Regions from separate parts of the Paenibacillus sp. 22594 genome, predicted to be linked through region 3. Evidence: riboswitches for the same ligand, from Rfam matches in the RefSeq annotation. Region 3 holds a riboswitch; each other region holds the start of a gene.
What was found. Region 3 has a riboswitch for thiamine pyrophosphate ahead of thiC (phosphomethylpyrimidine synthase ThiC). Riboswitches for the same ligand answer to the same signal wherever they lie in the genome.

Region 1: linked by a shared signal. The riboswitch ahead of ACTJKB_RS05250 (thiamine phosphate synthase) and the one ahead of thiC (phosphomethylpyrimidine synthase ThiC) in region 3 are both predicted to bind thiamine pyrophosphate.
Region 2: linked by a shared signal. The riboswitch ahead of ACTJKB_RS19980 (ABC transporter ATP-binding protein) and the one ahead of thiC (phosphomethylpyrimidine synthase ThiC) in region 3 are both predicted to bind thiamine pyrophosphate.

What each region holds. Positions count from the first base shown of each region.
Region 1 covers NZ_JBQENA010000001.1:1,124,590-1,135,173, reverse strand. Annotated here, with positions in the region: gene icd (NADP-dependent isocitrate dehydrogenase) at 1-1,291, shown strand, start outside; gene mdh (malate dehydrogenase) at 1,378-2,319, shown strand; gene ACTJKB_RS05265 (hypothetical protein) at 2,442-2,867, shown strand; gene ACTJKB_RS05260 (NUDIX hydrolase) at 3,050-3,475, opposite strand; gene ACTJKB_RS05255 (SDR family oxidoreductase) at 3,711-4,580, shown strand; TPP riboswitch at 4,749-4,850, shown strand; gene ACTJKB_RS05250 (thiamine phosphate synthase) at 4,974-5,576, shown strand; gene thiS (sulfur carrier protein ThiS) at 5,630-5,833, shown strand; gene ACTJKB_RS05240 (thiazole synthase) at 5,905-6,669, shown strand; gene thiH (2-iminoacetate synthase ThiH) at 6,700-7,812, shown strand; gene yfbR (5'-deoxynucleotidase) at 8,382-9,026, opposite strand; gene ACTJKB_RS05225 (fumarate hydratase) at 9,130-10,584, shown strand, end outside.
Region 2 covers NZ_JBQENA010000006.1:160,546-171,129, reverse strand. Annotated here, with positions in the region: gene ACTJKB_RS19990 (DHA2 family efflux MFS transporter permease subunit) at 263-1,783, opposite strand; gene ACTJKB_RS19985 (TetR/AcrR family transcriptional regulator) at 1,976-2,632, shown strand; TPP riboswitch at 2,704-2,807, shown strand; gene ACTJKB_RS19980 (ABC transporter ATP-binding protein) at 2,947-3,708, shown strand; gene ACTJKB_RS19975 (ABC transporter permease) at 3,692-4,468, shown strand; gene ACTJKB_RS19970 (ABC transporter substrate-binding protein) at 4,465-5,517, shown strand; gene thiM (hydroxyethylthiazole kinase) at 5,608-6,423, shown strand; gene thiD (bifunctional hydroxymethylpyrimidine kinase/phosphomethylpyrimidine kinase) at 6,452-7,285, shown strand; gene thiE (thiamine phosphate synthase) at 7,287-7,937, shown strand; gene ACTJKB_RS19950 (N-acetyltransferase family protein) at 8,002-8,544, opposite strand; gene ACTJKB_RS19945 (MarR family winged helix-turn-helix transcriptional regulator) at 8,703-9,140, shown strand; gene ACTJKB_RS19940 (ABC transporter ATP-binding protein) at 9,158-10,584, shown strand, end outside.
Region 3 covers NZ_JBQENA010000007.1:397,340-407,923, forward strand. Annotated here, with positions in the region: gene whiA (DNA-binding protein WhiA) at 1-717, opposite strand, end outside; gene ACTJKB_RS22765 (gluconeogenesis factor YvcK family protein) at 753-1,688, opposite strand; gene rapZ (RNase adapter RapZ) at 1,745-2,644, opposite strand; gene ACTJKB_RS22775 (ROK family glucokinase) at 2,691-3,641, opposite strand; gene ACTJKB_RS22780 (DUF438 domain-containing protein) at 3,845-5,116, opposite strand; gene ACTJKB_RS22785 (DUF1858 domain-containing protein) at 5,159-5,386, opposite strand; gene thiC (phosphomethylpyrimidine synthase ThiC) at 5,649-7,343, opposite strand; TPP riboswitch at 7,459-7,565, opposite strand; gene trxB (thioredoxin-disulfide reductase) at 7,640-8,593, opposite strand; gene ACTJKB_RS22800 (tetratricopeptide repeat protein) at 8,613-10,346, opposite strand.

The DNA of each region.
Region 1 (10,584 bases), on a different contig from region 3:
GAAACTGGAAAAATACGATCTGCCGACAGAAGGCGAACAAATCACAATCGAAGATGGCAAGCTGCTCGTTCCGGATCATCCGATCATCCCGTTCATTGAGGGTGACGGTACAGGCCGCGACATTTGGAAAGCCTCCAAACGGGTACTGGATGCCGCAGTAGCCAAAGCATACGGCGGTAAGAAACAGATTGCCTGGTACGAAGTATTTGCCGGCGAGAAGGCCTTCAATACATATGGTGAATGGCTGCCGAATGATACGCTTGAAGCAATTCGTGAGTACATTGTAGCGATCAAAGGACCTCTGACGACTCCAATCGGTGGAGGCATCCGTTCCCTGAATGTAGCACTGAGACAGGAATTGGATCTGTATGTCTGCCTGCGTCCGGTTCGCTATTTTGATGGAGTGCCTTCACCTGTGAAGCATCCTGAGCTAGTGGACATGGTGATTTTCCGTGAGAACACAGAGGATATTTATGCCGGAATCGAGTATCAGGAAGGTTCCGCTGAAGTGAAGAAGGTTATAGAATTCCTGCAAAACGAGATGGGTGTGAACAAAATCCGGTTCCCGGAAACATCCGGAATCGGTATTAAGCCGGTTTCCATGGAAGGTTCGAAACGTCTGGTGCGCTCCGCTGTTGAATATGCAATCAAGCATGGCCGCAAGAGTGTAACACTGGTACACAAAGGCAATATTATGAAGTTTACCGAAGGCGCATTTAAGAACTGGGGTTATGAAGTAGCCGAGCAGGAATTCGGCGATCATGTCTTCACCTGGAATCAATATGATGCCATCAAGGAGCAGAGCGGTGAGGCTGCAGCTAATGCTGCTCAGAAGGAAGCAGAAGCAGCAGGCAAAATCATCATCAAGGATGCGATTGCGGATATTGCCCTGCAGCAGGTATTGACCCGTCCAACCGATTTCGATGTGATTGCAACGCTCAACCTGAACGGTGATTACCTTTCCGACGCACTGGCTGCGCAAATTGGCGGAATCGGCATCGCTCCCGGCGCAAATATCAACTATATTACGGGTCACGCTATTTTTGAAGCTACTCATGGTACTGCACCTAAGTATGCGGATAAGGACGTGGTAAATCCGGGTTCAGTGATTCTGTCCGGCGTTATGCTGCTGGAGCATCTGGGCTGGCAGGAAGCGGCTGATCTGATCTACAAAGGCATGAGCACGGCTATTAACAATAAGACCGTAACCTATGATTTCGCCCGTCAGATGGAAGGCGCAACAGAGCTGAAATGCTCGGCATTTGCTGACGAGATCATCAATCACCTGTAGTCCCTGAAATCTATTGCATATGCTTACGAAGTGAGTTTGTACGAAGGGATATGAGTATTCCTAACAAACGCTTAGGAGGATCACTCGTGGCTATCAAACGTCATAAAATTACAGTTGTGGGCGCCGGTTTTACCGGTGCCACCACGGCGCTGATGCTTGCCCAGAGGGAGCTTGGCAATGTGGTGCTTCTGGATATTCCCCAGCTTGAGAACCAGACCAAGGGGAAGGCGCTGGACATGCAGGAAGCCGGTCCGGTACAGAAGTATGATGCCCAGATCACAGGAACTTCCAGCTACGACGATGCTGCGGATTCGGATATCGTCATCATTACGGCGGGTGTTGCCCGCAAACCGGGGATGAGCCGCGATGATCTGGTGAATACGAACGCGGGCATCGTAAAATCAGTCTGCGAAAATGTGAAACGTGTGGCTCCGGAATCCATAGTAATTATCTTGAGTAATCCGGTGGATGCCATGACTTACGTTGCTTATAATGCCCTAGGGTTTCCTAAGAATCGTGTAATCGGTCAATCCGGTGTGCTGGACACCGCGCGGTACTGCACCTTCATTGCTCAAGAGCTTAATGTTTCTGTAGAGGATGTGCGCGGCTTCGTGATGGGTGGCCACGGTGATGATATGGTTCCGCTGATCCGTTACTCCAGTGTCAGCGGCATTCCGATTGATAAGCTGATTCCTGCGCAGCGGATTGCCGATATTGTAGAGCGTACCCGCGTTGGCGGAGGGGAGATTGTCAGCCTGCTCGGTAATGGCAGTGCCTACTACGCTCCTGCAGCATCTCTGGTGCAAATGGCCGAAGCGATCCTGAAGGACAAAAAACGGATTATTCCCGTCATTGCCCTGCTGGAAGGGGAATATGGTTATTACGGACTGTTCCTGGGAATCCCGGCGCTGCTTGGTGCCGAGGGTATTGAGAAAATCTACGAGCTGGAGCTGACTGCGGAAGAAAAGGCAGCTCTGGATAAGTCAGCAGATTCTGTACGTGCGGTAACTTCAGTGGTTATGGTATGATTTCCAGTGGTCACAAGCCCTCATTTCTTGAATGGAAATGAGGGTTTTCTTTTCATGAACGGCGGGGTTGGGTATAATAAGAATGTAACTTATATCACAGCGAAAAGTGAGGAGGTTAATCAATGGACCGTATTTTCTTTTTCTTACATATGATCGGGACATTGGCGGTCGGCTTTTACCTGGTGCTTCCGTTTATTCTGAGCGGCACCGGTAAGCTGTCTGCTGCAGCCAAAGAAGGGACGCTTAGCGCAATCGGCGGATTGAACCGGTTTGCCCAGTATGGTCTTGTCATTCAGCTGCTGACCGGCGGATACATGATCTCTCAGGGGGATTACACCGTAGCCTGGATGGTTATCGTGGTTGTACTCCTGCTGGCGATGTTTGCCTTGGGCGGCATCATGGGCAAGCCGCTGCGTCTGGCTGCAGCCGGCATGCGCGAGAACCGTGATGTGTCAGACCATACCGCGAAGCTTCGCACCATGAGCCTGCTGCTGATGGTTGTGCTGATCGTAATGGTGTTTTTCATGGTGTATAGACACATTATCTAGAAATATAAGGATTTATAGGTTTCACGCTATAAATCATCCTTCTATTTCTCGCTGAAACGGATTCCGTCCCTTAAAAGGACGGCCAAGCCGTTTCCACTTGGTATGGGTGATTATTCGCCAAACCGTCAAGCCTGCCCCTGGTTCGAGGGGGCGGGCTTTTACTGCATTCTGGCCTGCATATCTTATAAAAGATCCTCTGACGAAAACACATTGCTTTTCTCAAATTCCGCTTGTATCCCGGGTGGGAGCAGGGCCTGAAGCTCCTGACGGGTACACCATTTATAGTCTGCATGCTCTTCGGAGAGCACCACTCTATTCTCATCGGTCCGGCACCAGTAGGTGATAATGACGAGTTGCCTGCCCGGATCGGTCAGAAAGGACACGGCATACAATAGCTTTTCCACCGTGACCGTGAGTCCGGTTTCCTCCTGAATCTCCCTCTCCAGTGCAGCCTCCAGGCCTTCTCCGAATTCCATTTTTCCGCCGGGGCATTCCCAGCTGCCTGCTCCTATCACATCTGCAGCTGCCCGCTGTACGAGCAGGATTCTGCCTTGATGCAAAATGACTCCTTTGACCGCGACGATGATGCTCCGTGCATTTCTGGTCATATAACTTATGCGCCTCCTTATCCTATGGGTTAATCGCTCCGAATCTCATCTCGGATCTATACTTCACTAAATTATATCGGCCCTTTACGTCAAAAACGACTGTATTTTTGTTTGGACAGCCGGGAAGTGTGGTAAGTAACATAACGAAAGCGATTGTATAATTGATGATGCATAAGCCATCCTAATACGATGTGGTTACTTCAACAAAAGGTACACAGCGAAAGGAGAATGGATCATGCCAGAAAATAAGCAGACTACCAAAACCTTGCCTCCCCAGGTGCAGGATCATCAGCCCGGTATCGAGAGCGAGATGAATCCGCGCCCTGAATTTGAAACTTCCAGCTACAAGGCGGCAGGCAAACTGCTGGGTAAGGCGGCGCTCATTACGGGAGGCGATAGCGGTATTGGACGGGCGGTTGCCGTTCATTTTGCCAAAGAAGGTGCGGATGTGGTCATTTCCTACCTGAATGAGCATTCCGATGCCGAAGAGACCAAACGCCAAGTGGAGCAGGAGGGACGGAAGTGTATTCTGATTGCCGGTGACATCGGCGTAGAAGCGTTCTGCCAGGATCTGATCAACCGGGCGGTGGAGGGACTGGGCAAGCTGGACATCCTGATCAACAATGCGGCCGAGCAGCATCCGCAGGACAAGATCGAGGATATTACCTCCGAGCAGCTGGAGCGGACGTTCCGTACGAATATTTTCTCTATGTTCTATTTGACCAAGGCAGCTATGCCGCATCTGAAAAAGGGCTCCACAATCATCAACACGACGTCGATTACCGCGTACCGCGGCAGTCCGCAGCTGCTGGACTATTCGTCCACCAAGGGCGCGATTCTCAGCTTCACCCGCTCGTTGTCGATGAATCTGGCGGAAAAGGGTATCCGTGTGAATGCTGTCGCTCCGGGTCCGATCTGGACACCACTGATTCCATCCACATTTGATGCCAAAAAGGTCAGCGAGTTCGGCGGTACACAGCCCATGCAGCGTCCGGGACAACCGGAAGAGCTGGCGCCAGCCTATGTCTATCTGGCCTCGGATGATTCATCCTATGTCAGCGGTCAGGTAATGCATGTTAACGGCGGGGAAATTGTCAACGGCTAGAAGTTACTGTGCGGCCAGTCGGTTTCGGAAAATATAACGGTTCAAGAGCAGGCCCATGCGGTCTGCTCTTTTTTATGTCCCTTGCAAGCAGTGAAGCTTTCGGTAAAAGGGATAGCTTTTCCGAGGAATAATATGTTAATATGAACCACGTCAGCAACTGAATACAGCAATTGTCCCTAGGGGTGCCGCAAGGCTGAGACGAACGTGACGTTCGGACCCTTTGAACCTGATCTGGTTAAAACCAGCGTAGGAAAGCGGAGAATGAATGAACTGCAGCGGGGTTGTATTTCTTACACCCGTATTCCTGTACAAATTTATGACTGCCTCCTATCGCGGGGGCGGTTTTTTTGTGTTGCCCGTTTGTCGCAAAAGAGTGGAGCAGGAGGTGAAGAATTGGCGGAAATTCATTTGATCTCTGATGGGAAGTTGGAGCCGGGGCGGTTCGTCAGCCTGGCGGCCGCTGTGCATCCGCTCGTGGACTATATTCATCTGCGGGAAAAGCACCGGTCTGCCCTGGAGCTGCTGGGCATGGCAGAGCAGCTGATGCGTGCAGGAATCCCCGCATCCTGTCTGGTCATCAATGATCGGCTGGATGTTGCGCTTGCCGCCGGTGCAGGTGCTGTCCAGCTAGCCTGGCACAGCTTGCCGCCTGCAGCAGCCCGTGCAGCCGCTTCCGGTCTCCGGCTGGGAAGGTCAGTGCACTCCGCGGCAGAAGCCGCTGAAGCAGGCCGGCAAGGGGCGGACTTTTGCCTGTTCGGGCATATTTTCCCTACTGGCTGCAAGCCCGGTCAGCGGGGGCGCGGTTTGGCGCTACTGGAGGAAGCGGTCCGTAGCACCCGCATTCCACTGATTGCTATCGGCGGGGTGGAGCCTGGTAATGCAGGTCAGGTGATCCGTCACGGTGCTGCCGGGATTGCGGTCATGTCCGGCATTTGCGGAGCGGATGACCCTGTAGCTGCTGCCCGTGCTTACTGGTTGGCGCTCCAGGAGTCGTAAGATCTGTGTGTTTGAATGTACCGTGGGTGACCACGTGAAGGAGGTGAGAAGGCATGAATCTAATCATCAATGGCAAACCCGGAGTAGTTGCGGAAGACTGCCGGACCGTTGCCGATCTGTTAAACCGGCCTGAATGGAGCTTTCGGCTTGTGATCGTGGAACGAAATGGTGAGATTGTCAGCAAGGAGCATTACGGGGCGGTGGCATTATGTGAAGGCGACCGGCTGGAGCTGGTGCATTTTGTGGGCGGGGGCTGATGCCGTGAGGCTATCATAAAATATAAGAATTTATTTTCACGCTGTCGAATTTCATTACAGGAGGCGAGTTCATGTTAGATCCATTCGTGATTGGCGGCATTACGTTATCGAGCCGGCTGTTCATCGGCACCGGCAAATACAGCCGCAATACACTTATTCCCGAGGTGGTTTCAGCTTCAGGCTCACAAGTGATCACGGTTGCCCTGCGCCGTGTAGATCCGGAGAGCCAGGACAATATTATTAGCCATATTCCTTCCCATATGACTCTGCTTCCGAATACTTCGGGTGCGCGCAATGCCGAGGAAGCTGTGCGGATCGCCAGACTGGCCAGAGCCGCCGGCCTTGGTAATTGGGTCAAGATTGAGGTCATCAATGATCAGAAATATCTGCTGCCGGACAACCTGGAGACTATCCGGGCTACGGAAATACTGGCCGCAGAAGGCTTCGTAGTGCTGCCCTATATGAGCCCGGACCTCTCAGCCGCGCTGCGGATGCAAGCAGCGGGAGCCGCCGCCATTATGCCGCTGGGTTCACCCATCGGCTCGAACCGCGGCCTGCGCACCAAAGAGCTGCTGCGCATTCTCATCTCTGAGGTGGATCTTCCGGTGATCGTCGATGCCGGTATCGGCCGCCCCTCCGAAGCGGCAGAAGCGATGGAGCTTGGCGCATCCGCTGTGTTGCTCAATACGGCAATCGCTACCGCCCGTGATCCGCTGCTAATGGCAGAAGCCTTTCGCGAGGCGGTAGTTGCAGGCCGCAAGGCTTATTTGGCTGGACTCGGTCCAGTGGAAGAGACGGCTGTCGCGTCTTCGCCTTTGACCGGATTTCTGAAGTGACTCACAAGCTAACGGAAATGGGGGAGTAACATGAGCTTTTTTGAACCACTGACTCGTCTGGAGCAACTGCCTTACGAGAGCTTGTGGCGGGAGTACCGGGTGGAGGATGTGAAGCGGGCGCTTCTCAAGGATCGTCTGGATGAAAAAGACCTGCAGGCCCTGCTGTCTCCGGCTGCGGAATCTTGTCTGGAGGAGATGGCTCAGCGAGCGCAGCGGTTGACCCGTACGCATTTTGGGCATGTGATGCAGCTGTTCACACCGATGTACCTGGCTGATTTCTGTGTGAATCACTGTACGTATTGCAGCTTCAGCTCGATTTATGATTTTCCGCGAAAAAGATTGACTCTGGAGGAGGTCAGACAAGAGGCTATAGCAATCTCCTCCACGGGCCTGCGCCATCTTCTGATTCTGACCGGGGAATCGCGCAGGGAGAGTCCGGCCACATATGTGAAGGAATGCGTAGAAATTCTGCATGAGTACTTCTCTTCTGTCAGTATTGAGGTGAACCCGCTGTCCACTGAAGAGTATCGGGAGCTTAGGGAAGCGGGAGTGGACGGGCTGACCCTGTATCAGGAGGTCTACCACCAGGAAACCTACCGCAAGCTGCATGTGAAAGGTCCCAAAAGAGTCTACCGCAACCGTCTGGATGCCCCCGAACGGGGCTGTCAGGCCGGTTTCCGCTCTGTCAACATCGGTGCTCTTCTGGGCATGTATGATTGGCGCCAGGAAGCCTTCATGACCGCGATGCATGCCCGCTATCTGCAGGACAAATATCCGGAATGCGAAATCGGCTTATCCGCTCCGCGCTTTCGTCCGTATCTGGGCGAGTTCAACCCGGACAGCGATGTCACCGACCGTGCGCTGGTGCAGATTATTTTGGCGTATCGCCTGTTTCTGCCGCGCTCCGGCATAACCCTTTCCACCCGGGAGCCCGCCTCCCTGCGGGATCATCTGATCCATCTTGGGATCACCAAAATGTCGGCAGGTGTCTCCACCGAAGTAGGGGGACACACCCAGGATGGCGGGACTCCGCAATTCGAAATCTCGGATGAACGGAATGTGCAGGAGATCACGGATATGCTTCAGGCGGCCGGCCTGCAGCCTGTCTTCAAGGATTGGGACCTGCTGAAGCTACAGGCATAATAAGGGTTGCCGTGGCAAGAGTGCTAAAGTGCTAAGGTGCTAATTGTCAGAAAAGCATGCAGGAAATCTGGCGAGGCTGGAGAGTGTGAGAAGATCCGGTGGCGTTCATCAATCTCCATGAATGGAATCATCAAGCGAACCGTTTTCTTCTTTTGGAGTAGGGGCAGCCCATTGCCTTGCAACGGACTGAGGAGCTCTTATATCAAGCGTAAGCCATGGTTTCGCCCAGCTAACGGACTAGAGTGCAGTTATTCTCGGAGATTCACCCGAAAAATGCCTGTTAGAGGGGCGATAAGCGCGATACAGTCCGTTAGCCCTACTAGATGTATCCTCCAGAGAAAATAACGGCTTTAGGGTCCGTAGCTGTCTGCAGGACTGCTATTAGAAACCTGAAACCAAGAAGCAAGGCACTAGGTTGAAAAAGATTACTGAAATGTTGGTCCAAGTAGAGCGTAAATCTTAAATCTTATGGAACTCTGGTGCTATTCCTGCATGAAGCAGCCCGTTCTGTATCCACTGATTAGAATTTGATTGAGGCTCCTACGGGTCCGATCATAGGAGCCCATTGTTTATAACATGTGGTCCGCGCCATCCACCGGTTGTCCTCCGTCTGAACCGGCGGACAGCTCATCCAGGGACATCTCGAAGCCGGGAGCCATATGAATCAGAAAGTATTCCATCTCCGGCATTTCAAGACCGCGCAGTTTGGCTGCGGTCTGCACCTTGGCTGCTGCGAATTCACGGTTGCCTGCAGCGACCTCCCAGACGCATTTCAAATAAGCGTCGAGATGATCTGCAGCTTTGACATAACGCAGCAAAAGGGCATCCTCGGAGCCGGAAGGACTGTCCTGAGGCTGCAGGAGCGGTGCGTAGACAGAAGTAAGCTCCTGCGGAATCATCCCCTTCAGCCGTTCGGCGGCGACCCGCTCCATGTCGCGGAAGCTGGACAGCAGACGCGGATTGTTGTGCTTGACCGGCGTAGCAATATCGCCGGTGAAGACCTCAGTGGCGTCGTGAAACAGCGCCATTGCGGCCGCACGGTCGGCATTCAGCGAGCGGGCGAAGTGGACGTTGCCGATGGAGCAGAGCATATGGGACAGCAGGGCAACCTGGAACGAGTGCTGCGCCACGTTCTCCGGTGCGGTGCTTCGCATGAGGCTCCAGCGCTGGATATACTGAAGCCGGTACAAATAGGCTGAAAAATGGTAATTCAATTTTTACGTAACCCCTTTCATGCGTGGTTTAATATGTTATGATAAAACTAATTGTAACAGAGTTTGGACAACCGCGAACGCATGGAGAGGAGCTGGACTGAAGATGCAGCATTTTGAAAACAGCGTGTATGATCTGATCGTGGAAACCTCAACAAACCTGCCGGGCGATGTACGCCGGGCAGTAGCCAAGGGACGTGCTCTGGAGGACCGGGCTACCCGCTCCGGCCTCGCGCTCACTACCATTGCGCAGAATATTGGCATGGCTGAGCTCCAGGTATCTCCAATCTGTCAGGATACAGGGATGCCGACTTTTATCATTCATACACCTGTGGGTGTGAATCAGATCGAGATGAAGAAGGATATCCATAACGCCATTATCCGTGCGACGAAGAATGGCAAGCTGCGCCCCAATTCCGTAGATTCGCTGACGGGTGAGAATAGCGGGGATAATCTGGGTGCAGGGACTCCGGTGATTCACTTTGAGCAGTGGGAAGAAGAAAGCATAGAGGTGCGGCTGATTCTGAAGGGCGGAGGCTGCGAGAACAAGAACATTCAGTACAGCCTGCCTGCGGAACTGGAGGGCCTTGGCAAAGCAGGCCGTGATCTCGACGGCATCCGCAAATGCATCCTTCATTCGGTATATCAGGCACAAGGCCAGGGCTGTAGTGCCGGTTTCATCGGCGTCGGCATTGGCGGGGACCGTACCACCGGGTATGAGCTTGCCAAGAAACAGCTGTTCCGCAAGGTGGAGGATGTGAATCCCATACAGGATCTGGCCAAGCTTGAAGACTATATTATGGAGAATGCTAACAAACTGGGTATCGGTACGATGGGCTTTGGCGGTGAAGTCACACTGCTGGGCTGCAAGATTGGTGTAATGAACCGGCTGCCGGCCAGCTTTTTCGTCTCCGTAGCCTATAACTGCTGGGCGTTCCGCCGCCAGGGCATCCTGGTTGATCCGGCAGCCGGAACGATTCAGGAATGGCTGTATGAGAGCGGTACGGGAATCTCCGTAGAGACGGAAGATAGCTCTGCACCTGCTGCTGTGCTTGAGGCTGTTGGCGCCGCTGCAGACGGTGCAGGCTCCGGTGTTGTTCCAGAGGATGCCACGATTACTGCAGCACCTGCGGTGCTCTCGGCTGCTGAAGCAGCAGCGAATCCGGCCGGGGAGCAAGCGGCAGCAGCTGCTGGAGAATCCCGTGAGGTCCGGCTGACTACTCCGATCAGTGAGGAAGATATCCGCAGTCTTCGGGTGGGAGATGTAGTTATTCTGTCAGGAGAGATGCATACCGGGCGCGATGCGCTCCACAAGTATCTGATGGATCATGATGCACCGGTGGATCTGAACGGGGCGGTGATCTATCACTGCGGCCCGGTCATGCTGAAGGACGATGCAGGCTGGCATGTAAAAGCGGCAGGCCCGACTACCAGCATTCGTGAAGAGCCGTATCAAGGTGATATTATGCGGAAATTCGGCATTCGTGCCGTGATCGGTAAAGGCGGAATGGGTCCCAAGACATTACAGGCGCTGCAGGAGCATGGCGGTGTCTACCTCAAT
Region 2 (10,584 bases), on a different contig from region 3:
ATACTTTTTCCGATAATAAACATCGGAATTATGATGTAAGCGTTTGAACCGCTATTTTCCTTATCTTAAGCATGCCGGTATTAGGATAGCTTACCCCAAAACATGTTAAATTCCCCAGTGAAATCAGGTACAAAAAGTGGAAACAACTTCGCAGTCCTTATAGAGCATATGCTAAAAAAAAATCCCCGCAGCACCTGAATGCTGAACGGAGAAATTTGAACTAAACATTATGTTATTTAACTTTTGACTACACTTACATAAACTAACCATGCATCATTTCAGGCTGCACCTTTGACTTTGAGTCGCCTTCCCCGCCTCTGCGGCCTCTCCGCAGGAGCAAGCCCAGCAGAGCACCGCCCAAGGCAACAAAAATCATAATGTGAAAAGTGTCATCAAACCCTTTGGCAAGAACGGTTTGTGTAGCCAGCTTCAATGCTTCGGGTGATGCTCCTGTTGCGCTCTTGCCAGCTGCAGCCGCAGCCTCTTGCATTTCAGCCCCGCGCGTTGCTGCTCTTGAAGTCAAGATGGTTACCAGTGTGGAAACAGCCAGAGAATTGATCACCTGCTGCATGGAATTGGTCAAGGAAGTGACCCGGTTAACCAGATGACTTGGCGCCTTGTTGAGCAGATGTGTATTCATTGGCATCACCATCATTCCCATGCCTGCACCGCACATGATCAGCGGCAGAATCAGGTCCCTGCTCTGTGTGGTGAGATCCACATGAGAGTATTGGTACAAAGCACCCGATACAAGGCTGAGTCCGCAAACCACCAGCCAGCGTACTCCGATCTTATCGAACAAAATCCCGGCAATGGGCATCATAAGGCCAGAAGCAATCGCCTGGGGCAGTAGCGTCAGACCCGTATCAAATGCCCCGAAGCCGCGGGCCTGCTGCAGAAACTGCGGGAGCAGGAACAGCGCACCGTACAAGCCGAACTGTGCAATCCATTGTACAACAATCCCTGTGCTGAAATCTACCGAGCGAAGAATACGAAGTTCCAGGAGCGGTGTCTCCGAACGAAACTCAGCAATGACAAAAGCGATTAAAGCCACGGCACCCAGGGATAAACCGATCAGTGTTTTGTCCGAAGTCCAGCTGTCCGCTCCCTGGCTCACCCCGTAAGACAGAGAAGCAAAGGCAAGGGGCCCAAGAATCATCCCAAGCTTATCCATCCCGGGCACCTGGCTGCGTTCCGATTGCGGCAGCTTGCGCGAACCAATCAGGAGACAGATGATCCCGATAGGAATATTTATGAGGAAGATCCAGCGCCAGGAATGATACTCCACCAGCCAGCCGGACAGCACAGGACCGATAGCCGGAGCAAACAGCACCGGTATACCCATGATCCCCATGACTACGCCTACCTTGTTCTTCGGTGCCAGCTTGTACACATATGCCATCCCGACAGGAAGCACACAACCTCCGCCCAGACCCTGCAGGACACGGAAGGCAATCAGCCATTCTGCACGGCTTGGTGTTGCACAGAGAATAGAACCCATAGTGAATACGATAACTGCCGTTAGAAAAACTGTCTTGGCTCCGAAACGGTCAGACAGCCAGCCGGACAACGGAATCACCGAGGCCTGGGCCAGCATGTACCCGGTCACAATCCATTGCAATGTATTTAGATCCGTATTAAAATCCTTGACCAGCGTTGACAAAGCCACATTCATAGCCGTACTGTCGAGCACCACCATGAATACACCGGCAATGATGGCCAGCAGCGGAACCAGAATGCTTGACAGGCGAAAATCGGCCTCCGGTTTCAGCGATTGCTCCATTCTCTATCTCCTCCTGAATTGAACTGCGCAGGTAGACTCATTGACCGCAGCACAACTTAATCGATATAATATATCTCTGAACGGACAACTGTCCGTTGTTACATTTTTTAGTCTACGGACAATTGTCCGGTCTGTCAATGGAGTTCACTTATTTCCTGTAAATATATGCTGTATTTCTGAAAGGAGCCTGTCATGAACCCGAGAGAACAAGGCAGCAATCCATCCTCAAACCTAACACCACAATCAAATCCATCCTCCTCCCGGAATAATCAGGACCCTTATGTCCAGCGTATTCTTGAAGCTGCCCGAGAGCTTTTTACTGAGAACGGTCTGGAAGCAGTCAGTATGTACGGCATTGCCAAGCGGGCAGGAATCGGCCAGGGTTCGCTCTACCGCAGATTCACGGACAAAGGTGAAATTTGCTCTGCCCTGCTCTCCACCAGCTCCGAACGTTTTCTTGCCCGATTGGAGCAGGAGCTCCAATCCTCTGTTGGAGCAGACAGCTCCATTGAAGAGCTGCGGAGCAGTATTGAACAGGTTGTGGAATTTATAGACCAGCATGCTGAGCTACTGCAGATGATCAAGTCTGAATTCACGGGCAAAAAACAGCTCACCCAGTTTGAACATCCGATTTTCCAGCGGCTGAACGCAGTTATGGCCGAGCGTCTGAAGCGGGTTGCAGATGATGGCAAGCTGATTGCTATTGATCCCCATTTTGCCGCAACTTCTCTGATCGCGGTCCTCAGCCCTGATCTCTATCTCTATCAGCAGAAGCTTCACGGGTCGGGCAAAAAGGATATCCTGGAAGGGATTCTAACCCTATTCGTAACTGGACTACAGCGGTCCTGAGCACACTTTCTTTTGACAACATTCTGGAATATGCTATATTAGTTAGCAGTTGCGAATATAATATTGACCTGCTATTTCACTAGGGGAGTCTAATGACTGAGACGAAGCCTTAAGCTTCGGACCCTTGGAACCTGATCTGGATCATACCAGCGGAGGGAAGTGGAACAGAAACGATCAGCAGTGCCGCTTCACGCCTACTGCCTGAACCTTTCAGACCCATTTGCCTCCCCTGGAGACGGATGGGTCTTTATTGTGCTTCCGCAGTCCCGGAAGCAGATGCGTCGCCAATGAAAGGAGGCTTAATACATACGAATATGATCTCAATCACTAACCTGTCCTATGCTTTCAGCGCTTCGCCGCAGACTCCGGTATTCAGTGGACTCTCAATGAACATCGGCCAGGGCGAATTCATTTCCATTGTCGGTGCCAGCGGCTGCGGAAAAAGCACCCTGTTCAAAATCATCGCCGGTCTGCTTAGGCATACAGATGGCGAACTCAAAGTTCACGGTATGATCTCTGACGATCCATCGTCGCGTCTGGGCCAGGTCGCCTATATGCCGCAGCAGGATCTGCTGCTGCCCTGGAGAACCGTGATGGACAACTGCCTGCTGCCCTGGGAGCTGAAGCGAAAGAGCAGCAAAGCAGATGCTGTAAAGAATATCCGTGAAATGCTCGACCGGTTTGGACTTGAAGGTACAGAGCGGCTCTACCCGCAGGAGCTGTCCGGGGGGATGCGTCAGCGGATCGCTATGCTCCGCACCCTTGCCGCCGGAAATGAGCTGATGCTGCTCGATGAGCCTTTTGGAGCACTGGATGCCATAACCAAGCGTGAACTGCACCGTTGGCTCCTGGAATTATGGGGCAGTCTTAAGCAAACGGTTCTGTTCATCACCCACGATCTAGAGGAGGCGCTGCTGCTCAGTGACCGGATTTACCTGATGTCTGGAGGCAGCGGCGGTGTACAGGAATTCTCGGTGGATATCCCGCGGCCCAGACATTACCGGATGAACTATGAACCGCATTTCATTACTTTGCGGGAGAATTTGGAGCGGAGGCTGCATGAGAGTATCTATTAGCAGAACCTTTCTGCGCGAATATGGCCCCTTTGCCTTGCTGGTACTGGTCACTCTTGCCGGCTGGGAGAGCGCTGCGCGACTGAAGCTTGTCCCAGCATTCATTCTCCCGGCTCCAACGGCTATATGGACGGCACTCATGGAGCAGAGAGAACTGCTTTTCGGAGAACATTTCCCTGCTACTCTGCAGGAGGTTTTGCTCGGCTTTGTTCTGTCGGCAACCTGCGGCATGCTGCTGGGTACTGGAATGCACATGTTCACTCCACTCGAAAAGGCGCTATACCCCTTGCTGGTGATCAGTCAGACCATTCCGCTGATCGCGCTGTCACCCATTTTTATTATGTGGTTTGGCTATACCCTATGGAGCAAGGTTGCAGTGGTTTTCCTCACTGCCTTTTTCCCGGTGGTAGTAGGGACCTTTGACGGTCTGCGCAAAAGTGGTGCTATGTACAAAGAACTGTTGCTCACACTCGGTGCGACCCGCTGGCAAATTCTGCGAAAGACCCAGATTCCGCCTGCACTGCCCTCTTTGTTCTCTGGTCTCAAGCTCTCTATGGTCTACTGCGTCATTGGCGCGACGATCGGGGAATGGCTGGGCGGCAGCCGGGGACTCGGCTATTTCAGCCGCCGGATGGCGGGCAATCTGCAAAGTGCGGAAATGTTCGCTTCTGTATTTCTTTTATCTGCACTCGGAATCATTCTGTTTCTATTTATTGTGCTGCTCGAAAAAATTATTTTGCAGAAAAGAGGCATTCATCGATGAAACTGATCCCTTCTGAACCTCCCTTTAGAAAAAGGAAACTCCATCTAGTCCCGTTATTGCTATTTCTGTGTCTGGGACTTGCTGCGACAGGCTGCGGGAACAGCAATGATAAGTCTCCAGCCAGTTCTGCATCAGCGGATCAAGGCGGGCAGCCCCACAAGCTAACGATTATGCTCGACTGGTATCCGAACGCAGTCCACTCCTTCCTGTACGCCGCCCAGCAGAACGGCTATTTTGCCGACGAAGGGCTTGCTGTGGATATCCAAATGCCCGCTGACAGCAATGATGCCCTGAAGCTCGTAGCCGCAGGTAAAGTTGACCTGGCCCTAAGCTACCAGCCGCAGGTGCTGATGGCACGGGGTGAGCAGATTCCGGTGAAGTCCGTTGCTGCGATCGTCAGACATCCGCTAAATCATCTGATGGTTCCGGCTGACAGCGGGCTCAAGAGCCCAAAAGACCTGGAAGGTAAAAATGCCGGATACTCTTCGATCCCTCTCTATGAAGCTATGCTGAAAACCATGGTCAAAAGCGATGGCGGAGATCCTGGAGCAGTAAACCTGACCGATGTGGGTTTTGACCTTATTCCAGCCATTACAACCGGGCGTGTCGATGGCATTATTGGCGGATTTATTAACCATGAGCAGTTGATTCTGGAAAAGGAAGGCCATCCGGTCATTTCGTTGAATCCAACCGATTACGGCGTCCCCGATTACTATGAGCTTGTCTTGGTCGCCAGCGACTTGGGTTTGCAGAATTCTGAAGGCTACATCCAGAAGTTTATCCAGGCTGCACGTAAAGGACAGCAATTCGTTGCGGATCACCCGCAGGAGGCGCTTGACCTTCTGCTCGCTCACGAGGATGCCACCGCCCCCCTCGACAAGGACATCGAGTCCAAGAGCCTGGAGCTGCTGCTGCCCCTGATGGACGCTGGCAGTGAGCCGTTTGGCTATCAGGACCCTGCATCGTGGGATAAGGTACAGACCTGGCTAAGTGATAACGGGCTGCTGAATGGCGAGGTAAAGACCGGAGAGGCTTTTATTAACTTGTAATTGAGAATTTAGGAATGCTTATATAACTAAGTCTACGCTTCCGGAGCGAGTTTTGTACGAAGTGATTTCATAGAATCAAGGCTGACAAAAATTTCAGGAGGAATACTCATGTCTTACTTAACCAAAGTGCGGGACAGCAATCCGCTGGTGCATAACATTACCAATATCGTGGTTGCGAACTTCAGTGCGAACGGGCTGCTGGCACTTGGGGCATCACCTTTTATGGCGGATGCACATGAAGAAGTCGCGGATATTGCCGCTATGTCTGGTGCTGTAGTGCTAAATATCGGTACGCTCAACGACTATGCCATTGATTCAATGCGAATTGCCGGACAGGCAGCGAACCGTCATCATGTGCCGGTTGTCCTTGACCCCGTAGGTGCCGGAGCCACTGCTTACCGCACTGAAGTAACTCATAGGCTGGTCAACCAAATGCAGATCACCGCGCTGCGCGGCAACGTCGCTGAAGTGGCCCATGTGGTAGGCGAGAGCTGGAACATCAAAGGTGTGGATGCCGGCACCGGAGACGGTGATGTGGTGGCATTGGCTGTAAAAGCTGCGCTGAAGCTGAACTGTGTGGTGATCATCACCGGCAAGGAGGATATCATTACGGATGGCAGCACTACCTATGTTGTCAGCAATGGCCATCCTGTCCTGACTAAGGTGACCGGTACCGGCTGCCTGCTCAGTGCAGTCGTTGGCGCTTTCCTGGCAGCAAGCGGCGGCGCCTGGCTGGAAGCGGCAGTAGAAGCTCTATCCTTCTATGGAGTTGCCGCTGAAATTGCGGCCAATCGGTCACGCCAACTGGGAGTAGGCAGCTTCCAGATCGAGTTCTTGAATCAGCTGGCTCTCGTTACCCCGGAAGTATACGCAGAGCGCTCCCGCATAAAGCGTCTGGAACAATGATAACAGCTTCACCTAAGGAGACCTTGCGATGACAGAGCCTACAAGGAATAAAATATTCAAAGCATTGACAATTGCCGGTTCCGACTCCGGGGGTGGGGCTGGCATTCAGGCCGATCTTAAAACCTTCCAGGAGCTGGGGGTATACGGCATGTCCGCGCTTACTGCGGTTACCGCACAGAACACCTTAGGTGTTCAAGGCGTATATCCACTGGAAGCGGATGCCGTTACCGCACAGCTTGATTCCATCGGAACCGATCTTACACCGGACGCTGTCAAAACAGGCATGCTGTTCAGTAGCGGACTCATCCGTGCAGTTGCCGAAAAGGTAAGCCAATATGGCTGGGACCATCTGGTCGTTGATCCGGTTATGGTCGCCAAAGGCGGTTCTCCCCTGCTCCAGCAGGAAGCCGTGCAGGCACTGATCCGCTATCTGCTGCCACTGTCCCTGGCTGTAACACCCAATATCCCTGAAGCAGAAATTCTGTGTGGAATGAAGATTTCCGGTATGACAGAACGCGAGTCAGCAGCCAGGCTTATTCATGCCATGGGACCACGCTACGTGGTGCTCAAGGGTGGTCATGATGATGATGATAACCTTATGGTGACTGACCTTGTATATGATGGAGAAAAGTTTACTTATTGGGAAAGTCCGCGTATTGCAACGCAGCATACCCATGGAACCGGCTGTACCTACTCCGCCGCCCTCACTGCAGAACTTGCACAAAACAAAACGGTACCTGAAGCGATACAGACAGCCAAGGCTTTTATCCATGCAGCCATTGAGGACGGATTGAATATAGGTTCCGGACACGGGCCGACGAACCACTTCGCCTATCAGAACAGAATGAGGGGGAAGCGCTGATATGCAGCGGATAGACAGCGAAGATATGCGCAAACTGTTGAAGCTATATTTCATTATGGGCAGTGTGAACTGCCGGAAAGCTCCACTGGAAACACTCTCTGAAGCGATTGACGGCGGGATAACCTTGTTCCAGTATCGCGAAAAAGGCCGGTCCGCTTTCACCGGCCAGGCCTATGTCGAGCTTGCCCGGCAGCTCCAGCAGCGTTGCCTGGAGTTCCGGGTGCCTTTTATCGTAAACGATGACATTGAGCTGGCGGTTGCCCTGGATGCAGACGGTGTTCACGTTGGACAGGACGATGAACCTGCGGGTTCGATCCGCGAGCGGCTGGGAGCACATAAAATCATCGGGGTCTCCACCCATACTCTGGAAGAAGGCAAACAGGCTATTGCGGACGGTGCCGATTATCTGGGCGTTGGGCCGGTCTATCCCACTTCTTCCAAGAACGATGCTGAAGCGGTTCAGGGTACCGCTGTGATAGAAACGCTGCGCCGCAGCGGACTTACCATTCCCCTGGTTGGAATCGGTGGTATCACCGTGGACAATGCAGCCCCTGTAATGAAGGCTGGAGCAGACGGAATCTCCGTGATCTCTGCGATCGCCGGTGCAGACAACATCAGCGCTGCTGCCCGGAAGTTCCTGCAGGTGATGTAACACAAAAAAGCACAGCCGCCGTTCATCACTTGGCGTTGTGCTTTTTTTATGACAATAAGAAAACTCAGCTCCATCTACCCATTACAACGGTGTGGTAATACTTGCCGTCAGATAGAAGCTTGTCGTTCTTCAGAAGACCTTCCTCTTCAAATCCCAGTTTCTGATAGAGCGCGATAGCCTTGTGGTTGGTTTCCAGGACTTTCAATGTGATTTTGCGGATGCCGCTGGCTTCCGCCCAGTTGATGGAGGCGGCCAGCAGCTGGCTGCCAATGCCAACTCCCCAGTATTCCTGCAGCACACCAATGCCAAATTCCACTTGATGAGATAAGCGTTTCAAGCTAGTTCCCTCACATCTGGAGAATCCGGCCAGCCTGCCGTCTACTACCGCCACCAAAAAGAGGTTTTTGTTGTTAGCGGCATCCTCCTTGATGAGCTGTTCAAAGCCTGCTGTATCAATGACCGCCTCCCCGCGTTCCCTGTCCAGATTCTCCGTCTCTCCATCGATTTGTAGCCGAATTTCAGACAGCAGCCTGGCATCTGCGGGGGCTGCTTCCCGAATCGTAATGCTTTTGCCGCCGCGTTCATATTGCCATGATTCCATTTTCATTATGTACTCCCTTTCCTGAGGACTTCAGCTGTATGCACTTCCAATATTAAACATGCTGACGGTTTAGTCAATGTTGTTCGTGCTTGACTATACCAAATTATTGGTTTACTTTATAAACAGTTCACATTGATAACTTTTCTCTAAAGGCAGGTGCAGTTATGGCTGATCGTGAGCAAACCATAGAAGTGTATCAATCTTATTTTGCGGTAGCCCGCCAGCTTAAGAAGCTGGCACATCAAAGCGCGGCGGACCTTGGGCTGACCGTGCATCAGATCGGCATCCTGAATTTCCTCCTGCAGCATCCGGGGCAGACCCAGAAGGAAGTCACAGAACGCCTGGTATTTAACAAAAGCCGGGTCAGTCTGCATATTGATGCTCTGGCGCTCAAGGGACTGGTCACCCGCGCAGTTTCGGAGCTGGACCGCAGAGAGACAAAACTATCCCTCACCGCTGAAGGCGAAGCATTATGCAAGCGGTATAACGAGGAAGCATGGTCGCATAAGATGCTGGGTGAAGCCCTGGCGCCATTCAAGGAGGATGAGCTGCGTCAGCTCATTCATATGAACAAACAGCTGCTGCTGCATCTGAATTCCTAAATCAATAGAAGCTGGTGATGAGAATGTCCCGAGGTTTTGGACCGGGCGGCCCCCATGGCCGATTGAAATTCGACGACGACGCGCAAAAAGCCAATCTCAGCAAAGCTCTCCTGCTACGCATCGTGAAATTTTTCGTGCCCTACTGGAAACAAACCCTGCTCGTAATGGCGGTGCTGATTGTGACCGCTGTACTTGGACTCCTGCCTCCCCTGTTCATCCAGCAGATTATCGACCAGGCGCTTCCGGATAAAAATTTGCGGCTGCTCGTTCTGCTGGTTCTTGCTTCACTGGGTACAACTGTCGTGTCCGGCCTGCTGGGTGTGCTGCAGAACTATTTGAATTCATTTATCTCGCTGCACATTGTCTACGATATGAAAAATCAAATGTACCGCCATCTGCAAAAAATGCCGCTACAGTTCTACTCCGGGGTACAGCAGGGTGAAGTCATCACACGTATGACCAGCGACATTTCAGGCGTGCAGGGTGTATTCAGCAGTACAGTAGTCAATTTTGCCAGTAATCTGTTCATTCTCGTCTCTACTGCGGTTACGTTGTTCATCATGAACTGGAAGCTGGCGCTGGTCGGCATTCTTGTAATCCCTTTATTTATCTTCCCTACCCGCAAAATGGGCAATATCAGCTGGAAACTGGCCAAGCAGACCCAGGAAAAAATCTCAGATCAAAATCAGATCATCCAGGAGACACTCAGCATCAGCGGATATCCCCTTATGAAACTGTTCACCAAAGAATCGGCAGAGTACTCCAAATTCCAGTCTATTAACTCAGAAGCCACAAGTCTGCAAATCCGGCAATCCATGGCCGGCCGCTGGTTCATGATGGTTCTGTCCACTTTTACCAGTATCGGTCCATTAATGATTTACTTATATGGCGGTTATCTGTTTATTCAGGGAGAGCTGTCCGTTGGGGCAATCGTAGCTTTTGTAGCTTTGCTGGGGAGACTCTATGGACCCGTGATGCAAATGACGAATCTCTATGTAGATATCAAGCGCTCTGCGGCGTTGTTTGAACGGATTTTTGACTATTTTGATATGAAGCCACAGATTGTAGACGAACCGGAGGCCAGGGTCATTACCGCAGCCGGCAAGGATATCGGATTTCACAAAGTATCTTTTGCCTACCAGGCGGATAAAACAGCGCTGCACGGAATTTCGTTCACTGCTGCTGCCGGAACCTTAACTGCACTCGTCGGCCCAAGCGGCGCTGGAAAAACAACCGTCACCAACCTTATTCCGCGTCTCTATGATACGGATTCAGGCTCGATCACAATCGGTGGCAGCAACATCCGCGACTTTACACTGGATTCCCTTCGGTCACAGATTGGCCTGGTGACGCAGGACACCTATCTGTTCAATGGAACGATCCGGGACAACCTGATGTACGCAGAAGACGGGGCCAGCGAAGCAGAAATGATTGCGGCGTGCCA
Region 3 (10,584 bases):
CACCGCTGCGCTTATGGTTTTGTTCAGGTTGGCCGTTTCACAGTTAACGATCCGGTTCACGGAATTGCGCATGTCACGCATAATCCGTACATCCTCGAACTTGAACAGTGCTTGATGTGCGCCGATCAGACTCAGAAACTCGATGATTTTCTCGCCTTCCTTGATGTACAGGATGAAGCCCTTTTTGCGCTCAATACAGCGGGCATTCAGGTGGAATTCACCTGCCAGATCCACCAGCGCCTTGCAGTGCTCCTCGTACATCGAAGCAATCTCCAGATGATAGGAAGATCCTTCTGGGTTATTAACCGATCCTCCCGCCATAAACGCCCCTCTTAGGTATGCGCGTTTGCAGCAGTTTTTGCCGACAATCTCCTGGTCGATTCCATCAGTGAAGATAAAGCCTTCGGAGACGATCCGCAGATCCTTGAGAATTTCCTGAACGCGGTTTGGAATCCGCACGATGTAAACGTTATTCTTCTTCAAACGCATTTTTTTACGCACGAGCAGCTCGATATGGACTTGGTAATATTTCTTAAGTAAAGAATATACCCGCCTTGCAATCGCGGCGTTCTCCGTCGAAATGTCGAGCACTACCTTTTTGCTTGAAAGCTGCACCGAACCGTTCATCCGGATCAGCGCGGACATCTCTGCTTTCTCACAGCAAGGCTGGCTCTCCACCATCGTCAGCTCTTTTTTGGTAAGGGCCGCAAAAGACAAGGGGCTCACCTCTTTCATGTTCCTACAAAATAGACTTATCTGGAAATCCAGTCTTTCACAAGCTGGTAAATATGATGACTAAGCTTATCTGTATCATGCCTCAGATAGGTCTTGAATAATACCAGCTTGTCGGCAATCACTTTGTAGCCGTTACCATCCACTACATCAAGGTCAAGCTGTACGGGCCGGGCACCCTTTTCTGCATACTTTAACTGTACCTGCTCGGGAATCTCGCCATCGTTCACGATCACGTAATCGAACAAATGAAGTCCTACGTGGTCATAGACGGCCTGAAGGTGGTCACTAACCGTGTAGTTGTCTGTTTCCCCGGGTTGGGTCATCACGTTACAGACAAAAATTTTGATCGCATCCGAGGCCACAACAGCCTCCGCCAGCTTAGGCACCAGCAAATTCGGCAGGATACTCGTGTACAGACTGCCTGGACCGCACAGGATGGCGTCGGCATTGCGGATAGCCTCCAGTGCCTCCGGGAGCGGCTCTACATCTGCCGGCTCCAGGGAGACCCGTTTGATGACTCCCCTGGCCTCAGGGATTTTGGACTCACCTGTGATCATAGAGCCATCGGCCATCTCGGCGTGCAGCACTACGGCTTCGCCAGCAGCAGGCAGCACGCGTCCGCGCACGGCGAATAACCGGCTAAGCTCCCGGACCGCAGTTACAAAATCACCGGAAATGTCCGTAAGCGCCGCCAGAATCAAATTCCCGAGGCTATGCCCGGCCAAGCCTTCTCCGCTGCTGAAGCGGTATTTCATGATCTGGGCCATGAGTGGTTCTACATCAGCCATTGCTGTCAGTACATTGCGGATATCGCCAGGGGGTGGCATTTGCAGTTCACTGCGCAGTATGCCAGAGCTTCCCCCGTCATCCGCAACCGTAACGATCGCTGTAATATCAAGCGGCTTTTCCTTCAAACCGCGAAGCATAACAGACAATCCCGTACCTCCACCCATAACGACGATACGTGGACGTTGTCCTTGTTCTTCAGCCACTATTGACCCCTTCTCTCTTAATGCCGGTCACGCTCGGAGTCCCGGTGGCTGACGGCTACCGACTCCGTCTCGCTAACCCCCAGCATCTTGCCCAGGTATTCGGATATTGCCACAGAGCGGTGTTTGCCACCCGTACAGCCAATGCCGATAATAATCTGGGATTTGCCTTCTTTCCGGTATTGCGGAATCAGGAAATGAAGCATATCCAGCAGTTTGGTCAGAAACGTCTGTGTCTCCGGCCATTTCATGACATAATCGTAAACCTCGCTATCCTGACCGGTCTTTGGCCGCAAATGATCCACATAATGAGGATTCGGCAAAAAACGAACATCAAACACAAGGTCTGCGTCAATCGGAATTCCGTATTTGAAGCCAAACGAAGTAATATTAACAGAAAGAGTGCTTTTGCCCAGATGGGAAAAACGCGATACAATCTTCTCCTTCAACTGGACAGGCTTCATGCTGCTGGTGTCAAAACATAAGGTTGCTGAATTCTTCAGCTCCTCCAGCATCTGACGTTCCAAGCGGATGCCATCCAGCGGCATGCCTTGGGGTGCCAGCGGATGATGCCGCCGACTCTCCTTGTAGCGCTGTACCAGTACGGAATCCGTTGCATCCAGGAAGAGAATTTCAAAACCGATCGTAGATTCATCTTTGATATAGGACAGTGATTCCGACAAAGCTGTGAAGAATTCTCTCCCGCGCAAATCGATAACAAGCGCTACTTTGGCGATTTTTCCTTTGGACTGCTCTATCAGCTCAGCGAATTTGGGAATCAGCACCGGCGGCAAATTATCCACACAGAAAAACCCGAGATCTTCCAGGCTCTGTACGGCAATTGTCTTGCCTGCACCTGACATGCCCGTAATAATGATCAGGGTGGCACCACCGGGCGGTGATTGTTCCAGTTCGGTCATCAAAGCGCCCCCTCCCTATACATAGTATATGAATAATTCCATCTGCTTAAGAACGCAGCAAAAGACCTGCAGCGCCAATAATACCCGCATCATTTCCAAGCTCGGCAGGCACGATGGTCACTCCGGTCTGCAGTGGGGCCGGGGCCAGCTTCGCGAACACGCGGCGAACCTCTTCAAACAGAATATCTCCGGCTTTGGAGACACCGCCCCCAACGATGAATACCTCTGGATTAAGCACCGCTGCGACAGCAGCCATGGATTTACCCAGATAGAACGCAGCACGGTTCACAATTCGCAGAGCGACTTCATCTCCGGCCTTGGCTGCATCAAATACTTCTTTGGCGGCAATTTTCTCCACCATGGACAGGGAAGTGCGGTCGCCGCGGCTAACCGCATCGTTTGCCATGCGAATAATACCCGTTGCAGAGGAGACGGTCTCCAAACAACCCATATTACCGCAGCCGCATTGGATAGCTTCCAGATCAGGCACTACGGAAATATGACCAAGCTCGCCCGCAAGGCCGGCAAAACCTTGATACACCTTGCCATTAATAATGATACCGCCGCCGACACCCGTGCCCAGCGTGTAGCAGACACAATTCTCCACACCACGTCCCGCTCCGCTCCATGCCTCACCCAGCGCAGCCACATTGGCATCATTGTCTATTTTGACAGGCTTGTTCAAACGACCCTCCAGAATGGAGCGGATCGGCACATCTCTAAAACCTATGTTAGGCGCAAGGATGATGATTCCTTCACGAATATTCGTAAACCCGGCCAGGCCCGCTCCTACACCGGCAAGCTGATCCCAAGAGTACGGGGATTCCTCCACAATCTGACGCACATACTTTTCGATATTATCGATGACGGCATCGACGCCATCCGCAGTCCCCGTAGGTCCCTCAAAAGTATGCAGCAGGTTCCCCTCGGCATTGCAGATTCCAACCTTAATCGTGGTTCCACCTAAATCCACGCCAACGTAGATACTTTCAGACATGTAACAAGCCACCTTTTTCTATGCTAAAATAGTTAATCCTACGTACCCACTATAATAGAAGGTACCCCTGCGGTCAAGGAAAGGCGACACACCCGGCCATATGAGGGGTCTGGTATAAAAATAGCCTCTTGCCAATGCGGCAAGGGGCGGATGGATCAGCTTAAACGTAAGGTGATGGCCGGTGGGCATTTGATTCTAGACGGCTACTCCGACAAAATCCGTTTCTGTCCCTCCAGTGCGCGGATCGGGGCGATGTTCTGGGTAAATTCAAGGGTGCCCATGTAGTTGCCCGCTTCGTCACGTACTGCGAAATAACGGATGTAGATAAATTTATCCTTTATGGCAATCCAGAAATCCTCCGCGTCTTTGCGGCCCGCCTTGAAATCCTCCAGCAGCTTCTCAACGACATGCACACTTTGCGGCGGGTGACAGTTCTGCACCGTGCGTCCAATGACAGCCTTAGTCCGGGCGAAGATCCGCTCTTTTCCATGCGAGAAGTAACGGACCACATCATTTTCATCAATAAATGTCAGGTCGACAGGCAAATGATTCAGCACTGTTTCCAGCTGATGCAGCGACAGCAGGCCTGTCTCGAAGCGGATAAAGCCTTGCGGCGATAATCCTCCTTCTCCCTCTCCTTCTTCCGCTTGCACGGCTGCTCCCTCCGGTTCTGCGGCACGCTCAGGAATCCATTCCTGCTCCGGTGCAGTTAGACAGAAGCCAATTTCGTCGCTTTCGCGGGCGATTTTGACCCATTCATCTTCAGTCAGCTTATCGAGCGCCATCGGCAGCAGAATATTTTCTTCCTTAAAGATCATTTCATTTACTTCCTGGATAATGTTCGTCAGAAGAGCTCCAAGCTCCGCAGCTTCCCCGTTGTACGCACTGAGCGCCGCTTTTGCCTGTTTAATCATGCCGCGAATACCATCATCCACTCCCCACATTACCTTGGTTGGTCCATAAATGCCGTATTTCTCAAGGTAAGGGAATAGTAGATTTTCTTTGCGGCTGTAGTGCTTGTCGAGATCCAGCAGCAGGCTCAGATCCTCCAGCAGTTTGAAAATCATCTCTTCGCTGTCATTCCTTTGGAATTTATCGGCATGCAGCTGCAAGCGGAAGTTCACCAGCCGTTCAATCTCACGGTTCTCCAGCTTAAAGGTGTGGACAGGATGTCCCGGCTGCTCCTCTGGCTTGTTAGAACGGTGAATTTCCTGGATTGAGCCTTTAAAAATGGCCGTATGCACAGAGCATAGGCGCTGTACCTCCGTTACAGGAATCCCCTCCTCCGTCATCAGGGAATGCTCCATCGCGGAAATTTCTGCTACCGTAACATCACCTACCGCTTCTGCAAAACGCGCTTTGACTTCCTCTACACTTTTTCCGGCATGCAATTCCTTAATAATCTCCTTAAGCATAGCTTGGCGGCGTGTCTGCTCAGGAATATCCATTTCACGGTTGTTAATCAGTTCGCTCATCGTTCTCTCCCCTTCTCTATTCCACTTGTTAATCTCAGCGATCTATTCAATAATCTCGAAGCCATGGCTCTGAAAAGCCAGCCGGACGATTTCGCGATCCATTTTCTTCATTGTGATTCCTTTAGACAAGGTCATGAACCGGCCCGCCGTCTGCAGCATGCCAGGCTTCGTAATATCGCGGAAACCCAGCTCAACCATAATGTCTACGGCCTCCGGATAACGACTGACCAGCTCGAATATGGACTCATCCATGTTAAGGTGTTTGCTCATTGCACTCTCCTCCTGCAGCTTAGCTTCATGCCAATTGATAACCTTTCTCAACAACAGCTTAGCATAGGGTACAGGGCCGAAGAGTGATTGCAGTCACTAAATTATAAACTTATATACCTGCAACTATTCATTGCAAAGCAGAAATGAATTGGCCCCGCTTTTGTTGCCGGCATGCCTGTATGCCAACTCATGGATATAGAAAAAGGCTGCTTCCTCCGCCTGTTACAGCAAGGGAAACAGCCTCTTATAAAGCCCGTTCCAGTTATAGCATTTTGCTCAGTCTGAACGAATTACGGATATCGTGCGAAATGCGCATGCTGCAGAATTTGGGACCGCACATGGAGCAGAAATGCGCTGTTTTGGCACCCTCGGCAGGAAGAGTCTCATCATGGTACTCCAGCGCCCGCTCTGGGTCAAGCGACAGATGGAACTGGTCACGCCAGCGGAACTCGAACCGAGCCTTGGACAATGCATTGTCCCGATCCTGGGCACCCGGGTGGCCTTTAGCCAGATCTGCAGCATGAGCAGCAATTTTGTAGGTGATAACTCCTTCGCGCACGTCATTCTTGTTAGGCAGCCCCAGATGCTCCTTGGGCGTAACATAGCACAGCATCGCTGTCCCAAACCAGCCGATCATCGCCGCGCCAATCGCCGAAGTAATATGGTCATAACCCGGGGCAATATCCGTGGTTAACGGACCTAGGGTGTAGAAAGGGGCTTCCTGGCAGAGCTCGAGCTGCTTGTCCATATTTTCCTTGATCTTGTGCATCGGCACATGCCCCGGACCTTCGACCATCACCTGAACATCATGTTTCCAGGCGACGGCTGTCAACTCCCCAAGCGTCTCCAGCTCAGCGAACTGAGCCTCATCATTGGCATCGGCGATGGAGCCCGGGCGCAGTCCGTCTCCCAAGGAAAAGGCCACATCATAAGTCTTCATAATCTCACAGATTTCTTCAAAATGTGTATATAAAAAGTTCTCTTGCTGATGTGCAAGGCACCAGGCCGCCATGATGGAGCCGCCTCGGGACACAATTCCGGTCATTCTTCCGGCAGTAAGCGGGATATACCGCTTCAGCACCCCGGCATGAATGGTAAAGTAATCCACACCTTGCTCCGCCTGTTCAATCAGCGTGTCGCGGTACAGCTCCCAGGTCAGATCCTCGGCTATTCCTTTTACCTTCTCCAGCGCCTGATAGATCGGCACTGTGCCGATCGGTACTGGTGAGTTGCGGATAATCCATTCGCGGGTGGCATGAATTTTTGCACCAGTGGAGAGATCCATAATCGTATCGGCACCCCATCGGGTCGCCCATCTCATCTTCTCCACTTCCTCTTCAATGGAAGATGAGACGGCGGAATTCCCAATGTTCGCGTTGATCTTAACCAGGAAGTTACGGCCGATGATCATCGGCTCACTCTCAGGATGGTTGATATTAGCCGGGATAATGGCCCGTCCGGCAGCGACCTCATCCCTTACAAATTCAGGCCGGGTATTCTCGCGAATCGCGATAAACTCCATTTCCGGTGTAATCATCCCCTGCCGCGCATAATGCAGTTGGGTGACATTGCGGCCCTCACGTGCTCTTAAAGGATTTCGCTTCAAGCCAGCGAACCCTTCTGCCGACGTCCGGTCTGCAGCTAATCCGGAATCTCCGGGCTGAACGGTTCTCCCGGCGTACTCCTCTGAATCCCCGCGCTCCGCAATCCAGCTTAAGCGGTGCGGAGGCAACCCTTTCCGAACATCGGTATCTTCAGCGGCATCGGTGTAAATACCACTGGTATCATAGACACGTAGCGGCGCATTGTCCTCTTCCCCCGCAACACCTTCGGTCCGGCTAAGATGGATCTCACGCATCGGAACCTGAATATCCGGACGCGAGCCCTCTACATACACCTTACGGCTTGCGGGAAATCCCGAAAGATCGACTTGTTCCTTTTTTGATGAATTTGACATTCTTATCTCCTCCTCATCGCTCTGTGAGCCATTCAGATAAGATCAGCACGCAGCAAAAAGCCGCTCCACCTGGAGCGGCTTTATTCATGAACAGCCCAATACGGCTGTGCTCAAAAAAGGTCCGGCTCCACTTTCCTACGCTGGTATGATCCAGATCAGGTTCAAGGGTCCGGGAATTCAATTTCCCCGTCTCAGCCTATTCAGGCTCCCCTAGTGGGTATCTTATCTAATTACATACAATCTAATTTAGAAGGTATATGTTGTCAATCAAAAAATTTGCTTAACCAGCATTGTCGTTACTTATCCAGCGTTTCGCTCCAGTCATGTACCATAGCGCCTTCCAGATATTTCTCGGCATCCATAGCAGCCATGCAGCCGGTTCCTGCAGCGGAAATTGCCTGCCGGTAACGGGTATCCTGAACATCCCCACAAGCGAACACGCCGGGAATGTTGGTTTCGGTTGTCCCCGGATTCACAACGATGTAGCCGTTGGCATCCGTAGTAATCTGACCGCCCAGGAAAGCGGTATTCGGTGTATGGCCGATAGCGACAAATACGCCATCTGCTTCCACGAGCTCCTCAAGACCCGTATCATTGTTACGGACGGTAAGTCCCTTTACCCCGGTATCCCCGAGGGTCACTTCAAGCGGCGTGCGGTTCAGTGCCCAGGCTACTTTGCTGTTCTCCCGCGCCCGGTCCTGCATAATCTTCGAAGCGCGCAGCTCCGGACGGCGGTGGACCAGGGTTACGCTGGAAGCGAACCGCGTGAGGAAGCTGGCTTCCTCCATTGCGGAATCGCCGCCGCCGACCACGACTATCTTTTTACCGCGGAAAAAGAAACCGTCGCAGGTTGCACAGGTACTAACCCCACGTCCGACATTCTCCTGCTCTCCCGGTATGCCCAGGTATCTTGCCGAAGCACCAGTTGATATAATCACCGACTCTGCTTCCAGTACACCCAGACCATCCACGGTTACTTTGAAAGGGCGCTGCGAGAAATCCACAGAATCCACCCAACCATTTTTAAATTGAGCCCCAAAGCGTTCTGCCTGCTTGCGCATGTTATCCATCAGATCCGGACCTAGAATACCTTCAGGAAAACCAGGAAAGTTCTCTACCTCTGTCGTCGTAGTCAATTGTCCTCCTGGCTGCAATCCTTCAATAACAAGGGGGCTGAGGTTAGCACGTGCCAGGTAAATCGCAGCAGTTAATCCTGCCGGACCTGTTCCGATTACAATTGTTTTGTACATTAGCAAGTCCTCCTTAGGGTCAGATATTTTCCGTAAATGGCGGCAAAATGTCTGCTGCCGCCCCGTCCTGCGTCAACCCGCATGCTTGATGAATACGCCGTGCGTACCGGCTTACCATGGAGACGGAAACGCCGTAATGCTGGGCAGCCTCACGGTAGGTAACCGGATGACCATGAAGCTTGGCAGTTAAATATTCCAGAGCCGCACACCAGCCCTCTGCATGCCGGAACAAGGGGACATCCGGGTAGAGGCGGGCTATGAACTGCTTCCAAAGGAGCTCAGCATCCCTCTTCTGGGCGGCATCCAATCTCCGGTCCATCACAGCAGCCATATGATCTATAATCCGCTGCCAATCTTCTTTCCACTCTGGCGGCCCTTTATGGCCTGGCACAACCGGTTCTTGAACGGCCCTCTGGATTACACTTTCCTCCGGACTGCCGCCGATCAGCCGCTGCAGACTGAGAAGCGCAGCCTCCTGCAGCGGTTCCTGCTCCGAGACTCCCTTCAGAACATCGGATATTTCATCGTCCTCAATCCAGCGCAGCGCTTCTGTCACCTGGAGCTTCGTGCCGGCATCACCGTAGCGCAGCGCCCAAAAGAACGAAGCGCGCAGCAGTGGATTATTCTGTACTTCTTCCGTGAAGCTGTTCGTATTGTTCTTCCACTGCTTCAACTGCTCCTGAAAAGGCAGCTGATAATTATAGCTTACCGGAGGCAGCGGCCTGCCCTCTGACTGTGCCAGCTGCATCTGGGACAGGAAAAATTTCGGCACTGCTGATTCCGGGTCCAGCCTGGCGGCCATCTGCCAGCAGCGTACAGCCTCAGTATGAAGCCCGCTGTTGCTGGCCGCCGCCGCGCAATAATGGTACAAACCGGCATCACCGCCAACCTCTTCATCCTTCAGCAGACGGCGGAAATGTCCATATGCAGTTTTGTGCTTGCCCAGTATGCCCATCGTTGTCGCCATTTTAAAAACATGCTCCTGATGAAAAGGCACTGTCGCTTCAAGCATACGCACCAATCCCGCAAGCTGGTCTTGATCGCCAGCATATTGCAGGAAAATCGCCATGTTGCAGAGAGCATGCAGGTTGCCCGGATCCTGCTTCAGCACTTCGCCAAGACATTCCTTGGCTTTGGCGAAGCGGCCCATATAGAAATAGGCAAGAGCCAGATTGTTATGCGCCGCCAGGAAGTCCGGAATATTCAGGACAATCTCTTCAAGCAGCTTTACCGCTTGCGGGAATTTACCTTCCTCCAAAAGACTCCGGGCTCTGTCATGCTCCACCACACCTTCCCGGCTGCGGATCCGGACTAGCGGAGCGGGCCGATTCAGCTCATACTGCAGCAGTTCCATCAGCTCTTCGGACTCGGCCAGAAACTCACCGCTTGCATCCTCTTGCAGATAGGTCACAAGACTGCGCTCCGCCTCTTCAAAGTTTTCCATATTAGCGTAGTTATTAGCCATATAGAAGTGGCACTCTGTCATAGACGGATCAATCTCTTCCAGAACATGAGTCAAGATGTCGTTGGAATCCTCGTATTTCCCCATCTCGGATAATATACCCGCCATATTGCAATGATTCACCGGGTTTTCCGGCTCATATTCAACAGCTTTGCGAAAATTCTTCAATGCCTTATCATATTGAAAGCGGTCCAATGACCGTACGGCTCTTTCAAAGAAAAAATTGGCATCCAGAGTGACGGGAATCACGTTACCATTCACCGCGTTATTCTCTGAAGTTCTCTCAATCATGGAAGCAAGGCACCTCCCTTTGTAAGCTTCCTTATCCTCACGAAAAATAGGAGAGCGGCAGCAAACACCTGCCCGGACTCCCACCTAAGTGCCGTCGTTTCCATTTTTGGTCCCGACTGTCTTCACACAGTATACCACATGTGACAGGGGGATTCTCAAGATTGGAAGGGACTCCACAGGAGGAAAAAGCTTCAAAAAGCCATTCAAGCCCCCTGATTGTTCAATCTGGTTTGGCTCT